DNA from 4 places in the Pseudomonas sp. LFM046 genome. Region 2 is predicted to be linked to each of the others. Evidence: predicted binding sites of a transcription regulator. Region 2 holds the regulator's gene; each other region holds the start of a gene.
The links. The regulator sigma-54, encoded in region 2, starts transcription at its own class of promoters, with help from an activator protein. The targets are predictions, from matches to a motif close to ANTGGCATNNANNTTGCTNT.
Positions count from the first base shown of each region.

Region 1: TQ98_RS17340 (CmpA/NrtA family ABC transporter substrate-binding protein) is a predicted target of sigma-54. The motif match lies at 1,164-1,183, and genes of this name have one in related genera.
Region 3: TQ98_RS12750 (CmpA/NrtA family ABC transporter substrate-binding protein) is a predicted target of sigma-54. The motif match lies at 1,711-1,730, and genes of this name have one in related genera.
Region 4: glnA (glutamate--ammonia ligase) is a predicted target of sigma-54. The motif match lies at 1,868-1,887, and genes of this name have one in related genera.

Region 1 covers NZ_JYKO02000001.1:3,762,464-3,765,873, forward strand. Annotated here, with positions in the region: gene acnB (bifunctional aconitate hydratase 2/2-methylisocitrate dehydratase) at 1-713, shown strand, start outside; gene TQ98_RS17335 (YgdI/YgdR family lipoprotein) at 898-1,107, shown strand; gene TQ98_RS17340 (CmpA/NrtA family ABC transporter substrate-binding protein) at 1,302-2,516, shown strand; gene TQ98_RS17345 (ANTAR domain-containing response regulator) at 2,535-3,113, shown strand; gene TQ98_RS17350 (pyridoxal-dependent decarboxylase) at 3,277-3,410, shown strand, end outside.
Region 2 covers NZ_JYKO02000001.1:860,387-863,796, reverse strand. Annotated here, with positions in the region: gene lptB (LPS export ABC transporter ATP-binding protein) at 1-548, shown strand, start outside; gene TQ98_RS04080 (RNA polymerase factor sigma-54) at 696-2,192, shown strand; gene raiA (ribosome-associated translation inhibitor RaiA) at 2,275-2,583, shown strand; gene ptsN (PTS IIA-like nitrogen regulatory protein PtsN) at 2,597-3,061, shown strand; gene rapZ (RNase adapter RapZ) at 3,071-3,410, shown strand, end outside.
Region 3 covers NZ_JYKO02000001.1:2,765,021-2,768,430, forward strand. Annotated here, with positions in the region: gene TQ98_RS12745 (ANTAR domain-containing protein) at 1-353, opposite strand, end outside; gene TQ98_RS12750 (CmpA/NrtA family ABC transporter substrate-binding protein) at 374-1,588, opposite strand; partial or broken gene TQ98_RS12755 (IS3 family transposase) at 2,283-3,410, shown strand, end outside.
Region 4 covers NZ_JYKO02000001.1:5,447,392-5,450,801, forward strand. Annotated here, with positions in the region: gene typA (translational GTPase TypA) at 1-69, opposite strand, end outside; gene thiI (tRNA uracil 4-sulfurtransferase ThiI) at 199-1,653, opposite strand; gene glnA (glutamate--ammonia ligase) at 1,990-3,393, shown strand.

The sequences.
Region 1 (3,410 bases), 2.9 Mb from region 2:
TGATCGGTGAAGGCTACGGCGACGCCCGCACCCTGGAGCGTCGCGCCCAGGCGATGGAAGCCTGGCTGGCCAACCCGCAACTGCTGGAAGCCGACAAGGACGCCGAATACGCCGCGGTCATCGAGATCGACCTGGCCGACGTGAAAGAGCCCGTGCTCTGCGCGCCGAACGACCCGGACGACGCCCGCCTGCTGTCCACCGTGGCCGGCGACAAGATCGACGAGGTGTTCATCGGCTCCTGCATGACCAACATCGGTCACTTCCGCGCGGCCGGTAAGCTGCTGGACAAGGTCAAGGGCGGCATTCCGACCCGTCTGTGGCTGGCCCCGCCGACCAAGATGGACGCTCACCAGCTGACCGAGGAAGGCTACTACGGCATCTACGGCAAGGCCGGCGCGCGCATGGAAATGCCGGGCTGCTCGCTGTGCATGGGCAACCAGGCCCGCGTGCAGACCGGTGCCACCGTGGTCTCCACCTCCACCCGTAACTTCCCGAACCGCCTGGGCGACGCCACCAACGTCTACCTGGCCTCCGCCGAGTTGGCGGCCGTGGCCTCGATCCTGGGCAAACTGCCGACCGTGGCCGAGTACATGGAATACGCGAAGAACATCGACAGCATGGCGGCCGATATCTACCGCTACCTGTCCTTCGACCAGATCGCCGAGTACAAGGAAGCTGCTGCAAACGCCAAGATTCCGGTGGTCCAGGCCTAAGGCCCCATCGATATCCTGGTAACGAAGAAGCCCCGCCCCGTGCGGGGCTTTTTCGTTCCATGCCCCCTCCATCCCGCATTCGCCAACCCCCGCACAGTTCCTGAGCACGCCCATCGGGCCAACTTGCAGCCGCCCTGCCAGAAGCTATGTTCCACATATAGGCCGCTACGAAGAGGGCACCGATGTGAAGACTTGGTTCCTGACTCTCCTCTGCACCCTGGGCTTGGCCGGTTGCTCCAGCGAATACCTGATTGCCACGGTCGACGGCCAGATCATCGCCACCGATGAGAAGCCTGAACTCGACGACGACACCGGCATGCTCGAGTTCGAAGACCACGAAGGCCGCGTCCAGGAGATCCCGCAAGCTCAGGTAAAACAGATCATCGAACGTTGAGGTAGCTCCGACCTCGAACCCTTGCCCCGCCCCTGGCGGGGCTCCTTTTTTTGGTCGCTGGCATATCGCTTGCTAGATCCGCCCCGACGAGTCTCACTCCAACGACGGAGCGGGCTGATGACGATGGCGTCGATACCGGCCGGCCCATGGCCGCACCGGATCGGCGCCATTTTGCAGATAGGCGGCCAACCACGATGACGGACAAGCAGAACACCACGCGTACAGACAGCCTGGCCTGGGTCAGCGGCAGCGATGCACCGGAGAAGTGCATGCTCAACCTGGGCTTCATGCCCCTGACCGACTCAGCCTCCCTGATCGTTGCTGCCACCCAGGGGTTCGCCCAGCCTTATGGCCTGACCTTGAACCTCAGGCGCCAATCCTCCTGGGCCACCCTGCGGGACAAACTGCTCTCCGGCGAACTGGACGCTGCCCAGGCCCTCTACGGCCAGGTCTACGGCATAGAACTGGGCATTGGCGGCCCCAGCGCGGAAATGGCCATCCTCATGGGCCTGTGCCAGAACGGCCAGGCCATCAATCTGTCCGAGCCACTCAAGCGCATTGGCGTGACCAGTTCCGAGGCACTGGTCCGTCATGTGCGCCACGGCGGTGCACGGCTGACCTTCGCACAGACCTTTCCCACCGGCACCCATGCCATGTGGCTGAACTACTGGCTGGCGGCTCACGGCATCCACCCGCTGCGCGATGTGGACACCGTCGTGGTACCGCCCTCGCAGATGGTCGCCCACCTCAAGGCGGCCCGCATCGACGGATTCTGTGCCGGCGGCCCCTGGGGCGCGCTGGCGGTGGACCAGCAGCAGGGCTTTACCCTGGCCACCAGCCAGATGATCTGGGCGGACCACCCGGAAAAGGTGCTCGGCGTGACCCGCGAATTCGTCGAGCGGTACCCGAACACCGCCCGTGCCCTGACCATGGCTGTTCTGGAGGCCAGCCGCTTCATTGAAGCCAGCCTGGAAAACCGTCGCAGCACCGCTCACCTGATCAGCGGCAGCGACTATGTGGACGCACCGCTCTCGGCTGTGGAACCGCGCTTCCTCGGCCACTACCAGGACGGCCTCGGCAATGCCTGGGAGGACGCACACCCGCTGCGTTTCTTCGACGACGGCCGGGTGAACATGCCCTATCTCTCCGATGGCATCTGGTTCATGACCCAGTTCCGCCGCTGGGGATTGCTGCGGGACGACCCGGACTACCTGGAAGTCGCCCGGCGTGTGCAATGCCTCGACACCTACCGGCAAGCCGCCGAGGCCCTTGACATCAGCGTGCCGGACCTGGCGCGCAGCGCCACCCTGATTGACGGCCGCACCTGGGACGGCAGCGATCCGGCCGGGTATGCACGCAGCTTCCCGATCCACTCGATGGCCGGCAACGTCCGCGCCATTGCCCTGTAGCCGTTAGGGACGACCGCCATGCTGCGTATCCTGCTGATCAACGACACCGCCAGGAAAGTCGGCCGCCTCAAAGCCGCCCTGGTGGAGGCCGGCTTCGAGGTGATCGACGAATCCGGCCTGACCATCGACCTGCCCGCCCGTGTCGAAGCTATCCGCCCGGACGTAGTACTGATCGATACCGAATCCCCGAGCCGTGACGTGATGGAACAGGTAGTCCTGGTCACCCGCGACCAGCCCCGCCCCATCGTGATGTTCACCGACGAGCACGACCCCAAGGTGATGCGCCGGGCCATCGAGGCCGGCGTCAGCGCCTACATCGTCGAAGGCATCCAGGCCGAGCGCCTGCAACCGATCCTCGACGTCGCCATGGCGCGCTTCGAGAGCGATCAAGCCCTGCGCGCCCAGCTCAGCGCCCGCGACCAGCAACTGGCCGAGCGCAAGCGCATCGAACTGGCCAAAGGCCTGCTGATGAAGATGAAGAACTGTAACGAGGAAGAGGCCTACACCCTGATGCGGCGCCAGGCCATGAGCCGCCAGCAGAAGCTGATTCAGGTGGCCGAGCAGATCATCGCAATGCACGACATGCTCGGTCACTGAACCCTGTCGGTGGCGGGCAACTGTACCGCCCGCCACCCCCGCTGTACCGGCTCAGAAGCCATCTCGCAAAGCACTGTTATGCCTGCCTTCGTCGCAGCCTGTATCTGCCGCGCCTCTCCACTCCCGGCTAGCGTATGAGCTCCACCCCACACGAGCCCGGACCATGAACGAACGCGCCCTGCTGCACGAGGCCGACCAACGCGCCCTCGCCTATTTCGACGGCATCCCCTCCCGCCGCGTGTTCCCTGACTCCCGCGCCATCGCCGCCCTGGAAGCCTTCGACCAGCCGCTGCCCAG
Region 2 (3,410 bases):
TCCTGATCGACTCCAATGACGTCACCCACCAGCCCATGCATGGCCGCGCTCGAGCCGGCATCGGCTACCTGCCGCAGGAAGCCTCGATCTTCCGCAAGCTCAGCGTCGCGGACAACATCATGGCGATCCTCGAGACCCGCAAGGACCTCGATCGCGCCGAGCGCCGCAAGGAGCTGGAAAGCCTCCTGCAGGAATTCCACATCAGCCACATCCGCGACAGCCTCGGCATGAGCCTGTCGGGCGGCGAGCGCCGTCGGGTGGAAATTGCCCGTGCACTGGCCACCGCCCCCAAATTCATCCTGCTGGACGAGCCCTTCGCCGGTGTGGACCCGATTTCCGTAGGCGATATCAAACAGATCATCCACCACCTCAAGGCCAAGGGGATCGGCGTATTGATCACCGACCACAACGTCCGTGAGACCCTGGATATCTGCGAGACAGCCTACATTGTCAGTGACGGCCAGTTGATCGCCGAAGGCGACGCGGAAGCCATCCTGGCCAACCAGTTGGTGAAGGAAGTCTACCTGGGCCACGAGTTTCGCCTGTAACCCTCCGCAATTTCTCCTCCACGAGGGATTGCGAGAGCTAGGAAAAACCTTCAAGGTCAGGCATATAATTTGCTTCCTGGTGGCGCCTCGGCGCCCTGTAGTGGATGGCGCGCGAGCGCCGGCGAATAAGGTGCTAAGCCCTCTGCCATGAAACCATCGCTAGTCCTAAAGATGGGCCAGCAGCTGACGATGACACCGCAGCTGCAACAGGCCATCCGCCTGCTCCAACTCTCTACCCTGGACCTCCAGCAGGAGATCCAGGAAGCGCTGGAATCCAATCCCATGCTCGAGCGGCAGGAGGACGGCGACGATTTCGACAACGCAGACCCCATGGCAGAAGGCGACCAACTGCCCAATCCCGGCAGCCAGGAAGTGGCCTTCCAGGAGTCCAGCGTCGAGACCAATGCCGAAGCCATGGATGATGGCGAATGGCATGACCGCATTCCCAGCGAACTCCCCGTCGACACCGCGTGGGAAGATGTTTACCAGACCAGCGCCAGCAGCCTGCCGAGCAACGATGACGACGAGTGGGATTTCACCTCGCGTACCTCGGTTGGCGAGAGCCTGCAGAGCCACCTGCTTTGGCAGCTCAACCTGGCCCCGATGTCCGACACCGATCGCCTGATCGCCGTCACCCTGATCGACTGCATCAACAACGACGGCTATCTCGAAGAGCCTTTGACCGAGATCGCCGACTCCTTCGACCCTGAGCTCGGCATCGAGCTGGATGAGGTCGAGGTGGTACTGCATCGCATCCAGCAGTTCGAGCCCGCTGGCGTCGGCGCCCGCGACCTGCGCGAGTGCCTGGTTCTGCAACTGCGCCAGCTGCCCCCGGGCACCCCCTGGCTCAGCGAAGCCCAGCGCCTGGCAGGCGACTATCTGGACCTGCTCGGCAGCCGCGATTACAGCCAGCTGATGCGCCGCATGAAGGTCAAGGAAGATGACCTGCGCCAGATCATCGAACTGATCCAGGGCCTGAATCCACGTCCCGGTTCCCAGATCGAAGCCAGCGAGCCCGAGTACGTGGTGCCGGACGTCATCGTCCGCAAGCACAACGAGCGCTGGCTGGTGGAACTGAACCAGGAAGCCGTACCGCGCCTGCGGGTCAATCCGCACTATGCAGGTTTCGTCCGTCGCGCGGACTCCAGCGCCGACAACACTTTCATGCGCAACCAGCTCCAGGAAGCACGCTGGTTCATCAAGAGCCTGCAGAGCCGCAACGAAACCCTGATGAAGGTCGCCACCCAGATCGTCGAGCACCAGCGCGGCTTTCTTGAGTATGGCGAAGAGGCGATGAAGCCCCTCGTCCTGCACGACATCGCCGAGGCCGTGGGCATGCACGAGTCCACCATCTCGCGTGTGACCACCCAGAAATACATGCACACTCCCCGCGGCATCTACGAGCTGAAGTACTTCTTCTCCAGCCACGTCAGCACCTCGGAAGGCGGCGAATGCTCGTCAACCGCGATCCGCGCCATCATCAAAAAACTGGTCGCGGCGGAAAATCCGAAAAAGCCGTTGAGCGACAGCAAGATCGCTGGTTTACTGGAGGCACAGGGCATTCAAGTGGCCCGTCGCACAGTAGCCAAGTACCGCGAATCCCTTGGGATAGCACCTTCCAGCGAACGAAAGCGACTGATGTGACGCGGATAGACCCACGCCAAAGTGTTCCGGTGGCAGGCCCGTTAGCCTGTCTCTTATACACGGGCAATAAGGAGAAAGCGGTATGCAAGTCAACATCAGTGGACATCAACTGGATGTGACCGACGCCCTGCGCAACTACGTTGTCGAGAAGTTCGACCGTCTGGAGCGCCATTTCGACCGAATCACTAATGTGCAGGTGATCATGCAGGTCGAGAAACTCAAACAGCAAATCGAAGCCACTTTGCACGTCGCCGGCGGCGAAGTCGTTGCCAACGCGGAGCATGAGGACATGTACGCTGCCATCGACCTGCTCACCGACAAGCTCGATCGCCAACTGATCAAGCACAAGGAAAAGCAGCTAAACCGCCAGCAGGGTGCCACTGCCCGCTGAACCTCCCCTCTATATGATTCGACTTGAGCAAATCCTGACCCCCGGCCGTTCCCTCGTGAACGTGCCGGGCGGCAGCAAGAAACGCGTTCTGGAACAGATCGCCAAGCTGGTTGCCCGTGACCTTCCCGACCTCGACAACCAGGACATTTTCGAAAGCCTGGTTTCCCGGGAGAAGCTCGGCTCCACCGGCTTCGGTAATGGCATCGCCATTCCCCACTGTCGCCTCACAGGCTGCACGTCGCCCATCAGCGCAGTGCTTCGCCTGGATGCTCCAGTCGATTTCGACGCCATCGATGGCGCCCCCGTGGACCTGCTGTTCGTTCTGCTGGTCCCGGAAGCCGCCACCGATGAGCACCTTGAACTGCTCCGTCAGATCGCCAGCATGCTCGACCGCAGCGATGTACGCGAGCGGCTCCGCCATGCTCCCGACAGCACCAGCCTGTACCAGGTGGTCGTGGACGTGCAGAGCGGACGCTAGGGTTTCGCCATGCGCCTGATCATCGTCAGCGGCCGCTCCGGGTCGGGCAAGAGCACCGCCCTGGACGTCCTCGAAGATCACGGTTTCTACTGCATCGACAACCTGCCTGCCGGCCTGCTGCCCGAGCTCGCCGAACGGGCTCTGCTGCATACCGAACTGCTGGAGCCCCAGGTCGCGGTGTCGATCGATGCGCGCAACCTGCCCAGCCAGTTGCAGCGTTTTCCCGAATTGCTCGACGAAGCCCGCAAGCGCCATATCAAATGCGATGTCCTCTACCTCGACGCCGAGCACGACACCCTGCTCAAGCGCTTCTCTGAGACTCGCCGGCGCCACCCGCTGACCAATGACA
Region 3 (3,410 bases), 1.9 Mb from region 2:
GCCATGGCCACGTCCAGGATCGGTCGTAGGCGCTCGGTGTGAATGCCCTCGATCACGTAGGCGCTGACGCCGGCCCGGATCGCCTGGCGCATCAGGTGGGGATCGTGATCGTCAGTGAACATGACGATGGGGTGGGGCCGGTCGCGGCTGACCATCACTACCTGTTCCATCATGTCGCGGCCCGCGGACTCGGTGTCGATCAGTACGACATCGGGGCGCGCCGCTTCGATCCGCTCAGGCAAGTTGATGGTCAGGCCGGTTTCGTCCATGACGTCGAAACCGGCCTCCACCAGGGCATTGCGCAGACGGCCGACTTTCTTCGGGGTGTCATCGATCAGGAGAATGCGGAGCATGCTGTGGTCAACTCCTGGCGTCAGAGGGCAGCGGCCGCAGGGGCGGAGCTGCGGGCGTGGATGGCGAAGCTGCGGGCATAGCCGGCCGGGTCGGTGCCGTCCCAGATCCGGCCGTCGAACAGCCTGGAGCTGCGCATGGGGTGCTCGGGGACCGCTATGCCCAGCGCTTCGGCCGCTTCGCGGTAGAGCGCAAGCTGGTGGACTCGACGGGCCACGCCGAGGTAGTCCGGGTCGTCTCTGAGCAGCCCCCAGCGGCGGAACTGGGTCATGAACCACATGCCATCGGACAGCCAGGGCATGGTGGCCTCGCCGCCGGCAAAGAAGCGCAGTGGGTGAGCATCGCGCCAGGCGTAGCCGAGGCCGTCCTCGTAGTAACCGAGAAAACGCGGCTCGATGGCCGAGAGTGGTGCATCGAGGTACTCGCCACCGCTGATCAGCCGGGCGGTGCTGCACTTGTTCTCGTCGCTGGCGTCGATGAAGCGGCTGGCCTCCAGCACCGCCATGGTCAGGGCGCGGGCCGTGTTGGGGTACTGCTCCACGAAGGCGCGCGTGCAGGCGAGCACCTTTTCCGGGTGATCGGGCCAGATCATCTGGCTGGTTGCCAGGGTGAAACCCTGCTTCTCATCCACCGCCAGTGCGCCCCAGGGGCCGCCGGCACAGAAACCGTCGATGTGCCCTGTCTTGAGATGCTGGACCATCTGCGCGGGCGGCAGCACCACTGTGTTCACATCTTCCAACGGGTGGATACCCTGCGCCGCCAGCCAGTAGTGAAGCCACATGGCATGGGTCCCGGTGGGAAAGGTCTGGGCGAAGGTCAGTTTCGCGCTGTGCTGGCGTACACGGGCGGCGAGGGCGTCAGCACGGGTCACCCCGGCCTGACGCAGTGGTTCGGATAGGTTGATCGCCTGGCCGTTCTGACACAGTCCCATGAGGATCGCCATTTCGGTGGGGGCGCCGCCCAGTCCCAGCTGGGCCCCATAAACCTGGCCGTAGAGCGAATGTGCGGCGTCCAGTTCACCGCTCAACAGTCTGTCGCGCAGGCCGGCCCAGGAGGTCTGCCGCTTCAGTTCCAGGGTCAGCCCGTAGGGCTGGGCGAAGCCCTGGGTGGCCGCGACGATCAACGAGGCGGTGTCGGAAAGGGCCATGAAGCCCAGGTTCACTGTGCGCTTTTCCGGGGCATCGCTGCCCGCGACCCAGGCGAGGCTGTCGTTACGGGTGCAACTCTTGTCGGTCATGTTGTTTGTCCCACCACTGAACGAAAAAGGCGCCGCCCCAGTCACCATGGGATTGGTGACCGGGAGCGACGCCATCGTCTATGAACTGTCTCCGCCGTTGGAGGGAGTTCGGAGTGTTGGTAACAGCAAACGACATGCCATCGTTCAACGGGGAATCGGATCCAAGGGCAGGCGGCAATGCCTCGTGCTTGTATGCGCTGACGCCGGCTTTCGATCGAAGCTTTAGGGCGCCGCAAGGCGCCCTTATCGTTTCGCAGCGGGACAACCGCTATCTATGCCCGAAACTGATGCCTACCGATCTTCGGTCGTTTGTTCGGCGATCGTTCGAATAACATCGAGTACCTTGCCAATGCTGGTTGCCTCAGCCACAAAGTCGCTCTCATAGTGCACTTTGCGCGCGGCGACAGACTCTTGCCTGAGCGTCCCAGGGCACTGTGTGTCCACACCACGACCATGTGGGTTGCCAGAGGCGGTCTTTGAGTGCATCGAGCGGGGGTGTAAAGACTGTCCCAGGAGTTGCATACAAAGCACGCGGCCACGAAATAGGAGAGGAGGAGGGGAGTGCGGGCGCGGTGCGCTTGCGATCGCATTGAGTCCGTGGGAGGCTCAATCCTATCTGTCTATTGGTTCATTCTGAAGTGGCCTAATGATTCTGGACACCCCGATAGGGCGTTAAGCTGCGCCCAAGCAAGAGGTGTTCATGAGCAGAAGATCATTCAGTCCGGAATTCAAACTCGAGGCCGCCAGCCTGGTGCTCGATCAAGGCTATTCCATACCGGCAGCCTGCAAGGCGATGGGGGTAGGCCCAACTGCCATGCGGCGCTGGGTCGAGCAATTGACCCTGGAGCGCCATGGCAAGACGCCGGAGCACAGCAAGGCCATGACGCCGGAGCAGCGGCGAATCCAGGAGCTGGAGGCCCAGGTGCGGCGGCTGGAGCGGGAGAAAGAGATCTTAAAAAAGGCTACCGCTCTCTTGATGTCAGACGCCCTCGATTAGTGCGCTTAGTCGAGTCATTGGGTGAGCACTATCCACGGGCAGAGCTTTGCCGGCTGTTCGGCATCAATCGCAGCAGTGTCTATGCCGCCGCTAAGTCAGCAGCTCGCGGTAATCAGCCGCACGCCAGGTTGCGACAGCGCTTGGTGGAGCTGCATGTCCAGAGTCGGCGTTCGGCAGGCGCCCGGACGCTCGCGGCGGCTTTGCGCCAGGAAGGCTGGGCAGTGGGTCGATTCCTGGCCGGCCGTCTGATGAAAGAGGCCCAGTTGTTCAGCTCGCAACGCCGTCGACACCGTTACCGCCCAACTGAGGGTGAGAGTGCCAAAGCGTCGAACGAACTGGACCGGCAATTCCGCACCCACGGCCCCAATCAGGTGTGGTGCGGTGACGTGACGTACATCTGGGCCGGCGGGCGCTGGATCTACTTGGCCGCGATCATGGACCTGTATGCGCGGCGGATTGTGGGTTGGGCAATGTCCGATCGTCCGGACTCGCAGCTTACCGGACGCGCTTTGCGCGTAGCCTATGAGGCTCGCGGTTGCCCCGCCGGCGTGCTGTTTCACTCCGACCAGGGCAGCCACTACAGCAGTCAGGAATTTCGACAATTGCTCTGGCGGCATCGAATCCGCCAGAGCATGAGTCGTCGCGGCAATTGCTGGGACAACGCCCCGATGGAGCGTTTCTTCCGGAGCCTCAAATCCGAATGGATACCGGCTTCGGGTTACGCCAGCCAAGCCGAAGCAGAGGCTGATGTACTGCGCTACCTGACCGACTACTACAACCACCGACGGCCACACAGCTACAACAGCTACCAGACACCGGCACAGC
Region 4 (3,410 bases), 4.6 Mb from region 2:
GTCCACCAGGGTGGTCTTGCCATGGTCGACGTGGGCGATGATGGCGATGTTGCGGAGATTTTCGATCACGTTTGTATCTCGATCAGAGGATTCGGTTTGCCGCGCAGTCTATGCGGCACATATGAATGAAGTGCGAATCAGGCGGCCCGATGGTCGGGAGGGCGATGGCGGATGCTGCCGCCGAACAGCCCGGGCTGTTTAGGCCGGACGATAAACACGCACATTGGCATGCCCCTCGCTGAGCAAGTGGTGGGCATGCAGACGGCTCATCACGCCCTTGTCGCAATACAGGAGGTACTGGCGGTTGGCGTCCAGGTCCTTGAAGCGGTTATTGACCGCATAAAAAGGCAGGGCCTGCACTTCGATGCCGGGCAGCTCCAGGGGGTCGTCTTCCTGGGCGTCAGGATGGCGGATGTCGAGGACAATCTGCCCCGGCAGGGCTTCGCGCACTTCCTCCACGGCCAGGTCCTGGCCCAGCTCATCGATCACGCGGTCGATGGGCACCAGGCGGGCGCGCTCCAGGGCACGCTCGAGGATGGCCATGTCGAACTGCTCTTCCTCGTGTTCGATGCGACCGGGTTTGGCACGGGTGGTCGGGTTCACCGAGATCACGCCGCAGTATTCGGGCATGTGCTTGGCGAACTCGGCGGTGCCGATCCGGGTGGCGGTGTCGATGATGTCCTGCTTGTGGCTGGCGATCAGCGGGCGCAGCACGAGCATGTCAGTGGCCGAGTCGATCACCGAGAGGTTCGGCAGGGTCTGGCTGGAGACCTGGGAGATGGCTTCGCCGGTGACCAGCGCATCCAGGGTCAGCTTGCGCGCCATGCGGGTGGAGGCGCGCAGCATCATGCGCTTGAGCACCACGCCCATCTGGCTGTTGTCGACCTTGCTGAGGATTTCGCCGACCACTTCCTCGAAGGGCACGCTGATGAACAGCACGCGCTGGGACCGGCCGAACTTCTCCCACAGGTAGTGGGCCACTTCCATCACGCCCAATTCGTGTGCACGGCCACCCAGGTTGAAGAAGCAGAAATGGGTCATCAGGCCGCGACGCATCATCTGGTAGGCGGCGACGGTGGAGTCGAAGCCCCCGGACATCAGCACCAGGGTCTGCTCCAGGGAGCCCAGCGGGTAGCCGCCGATGCCGTCGTGCTGGTGATGGATGACGAACAGGCGCTGGTCGCGCACTTCCATGCGCACCAGGACTTCCGGCTTGTTCAGGGAAATGCCGGCGGCATTGCACTCCTGGCGCAGGCGGCTACCGACGTAGCGCTCCAGCTCCATGGAGGTGAAGTCATGCTTGCCGGCGCGCTTGCAGCGCACGGCGAAGATCTTGCCGGGGATCTGGTCGGCGTAGTGCAGCTTGCACTTTTCCAGCACATCGTCGAAGTCGCCCAGCGGGTACTCGTGCACTTCGAGGAAGTGGGTGATGCCGGGGGTGCAGGTCAGGCGCTCGATCATCTCGCGCAAGAGCTTCGGCTCGGTCTGCCGGGTCTCGACTTCGAGGTTGTCCCAGACGCCGGTCACCTCGAGCTCCGGGTCCAGGTCTTTCAGGACCGCGCGGATGTTCTTCGAGAGCTGGCGGATGAAGTGCTTGCGCACCGGCCGGCTCTTGATGGTGATTTCCGGGAAGACTTTGACGATGAGTTTCATGAAAACAGCGCTTGCGACGGCCGCCGAAAAAGAGGGGCGCGGATTATAGCGGAAATTGTTCAAGCTTTGACCAAAATCATTCAGCAAAACCCATCACGCACCAAAATGGATCACGCACACCGAATCAGGCACGAAAAAGGTGCGCAATTTTGCGCAGAATCGGAGCAAGGCCCCCGCCAGGCGTGAGTTTTGGGGCTTCTGCCCATAACGGGGCACTGGCACGCTAATTGCTCCCTTGTGAGGCAGGTCGCCCTGGCGGACTATCCCGCCCCGGCTTCACTACGAATTCTTTGAGGGGTTAACGGTTTCCCGCCCCCTTTCCTTCTGGAGGACAACATGTCGAAGTCGCTTCAACTGATTAAAGAACACGACGTGAAGTGGATTGATCTGCGCTTCACCGACACCAAGGGCAAGCAGCAGCACGTGACCATGCCGGCCCGTGACGCCGATGACGAGTTCTTCGAACACGGCAAGATGTTCGACGGTTCCTCCATCGAAGGTTGGAAAGGCATCGAAGCCTCCGACATGATCCTGCTGCCGGACGACAGCACCGCCGTGCTGGACCCGTTCACCGAAGAGCCGACCCTGATCCTGGTCTGCGACATCATCGAGCCGAGCACCATGCAAGGCTACGACCGCGACCCGCGTGCCATCGCCAAGCGCGCCGAGGAATACCTGAAGACCACCGGTATCGGTGACACCGTGTTCGTCGGTCCGGAACCCGAGTTCTTCATCTTCGACGAAGTGAAGTTCAAGTCCGACATCTCCGGCTCCATGTTCAAGATCTTCTCCGAGCAGGCCGCCTGGAACACCGACGCCGACATCGAAGGCGGCAACAAGGGCCACCGTCCGGGCGTGAAGGGCGGCTACTTCCCGGTACCGCCGGTCGACCACGACCACGAAATCCGTACCGCCATGTGCAACGCCCTGGAAGAAATGGGCCTGGTGGTCGAAGTTCACCACCACGAAGTGGCGACTGCCGGCCAGAACGAGATCGGTGTGAAGTTCAACACCCTGGTCGCCAAGGCTGACGAAGTTCAGACCCTGAAGTACTGCGTGCACAACGTTGCCGACGCCTACGGCAAGACCGTGACCTTCATGCCGAAGCCCCTGTACGGCGACAACGGCTCGGGCATGCACGTTCACATGTCCATCTCCAAAGATGGCAAGAACACCTTCGCTGGCGAAGGCTATGCCGGCCTGTCCGACACCGCCCTGTACTTCATCGGCGGCATCATCAAGCACGGTAAGGCCCTGAACGGCTTCACCAACCCGGCTACCAACTCCTACAAGCGTCTGGTTCCGGGCTTCGAAGCTCCGGTAATGCTGGCCTACTCCGCCCGCAACCGTTCCGCCTCGATCCGTATCCCGTACGTGAACAGCCCGAAAGCCCGCCGTATCGAAGCGCGCTTCCCGGACCCGGCTGCCAACCCGTACCTGTGCTTCGCCGCACTGCTGATGGCCGGTCTGGACGGTATCCAGAACAAGATCCACCCCGGCGATGCCGCCGACAAGAACCTGTATGACCTGCCGCCGGAAGAGGCCAAGGAAATCCCGCAGGTTTGCGGCAGCCTGAAAGAGGCGCTGGAAGAACTGGACAAGGGCCGCGCGTTCCTGACCAAGGGCGGCGTGTTCAGCGACGACTTCATCGATGCCTACATCGAGCTGAAGAGCGAAGAAGAAATCAAGGTGCGCACCTTCGTGCACCCGCTGGAATACGACCTGTACTACAGCGTCTGATCCACGAATACCTATAA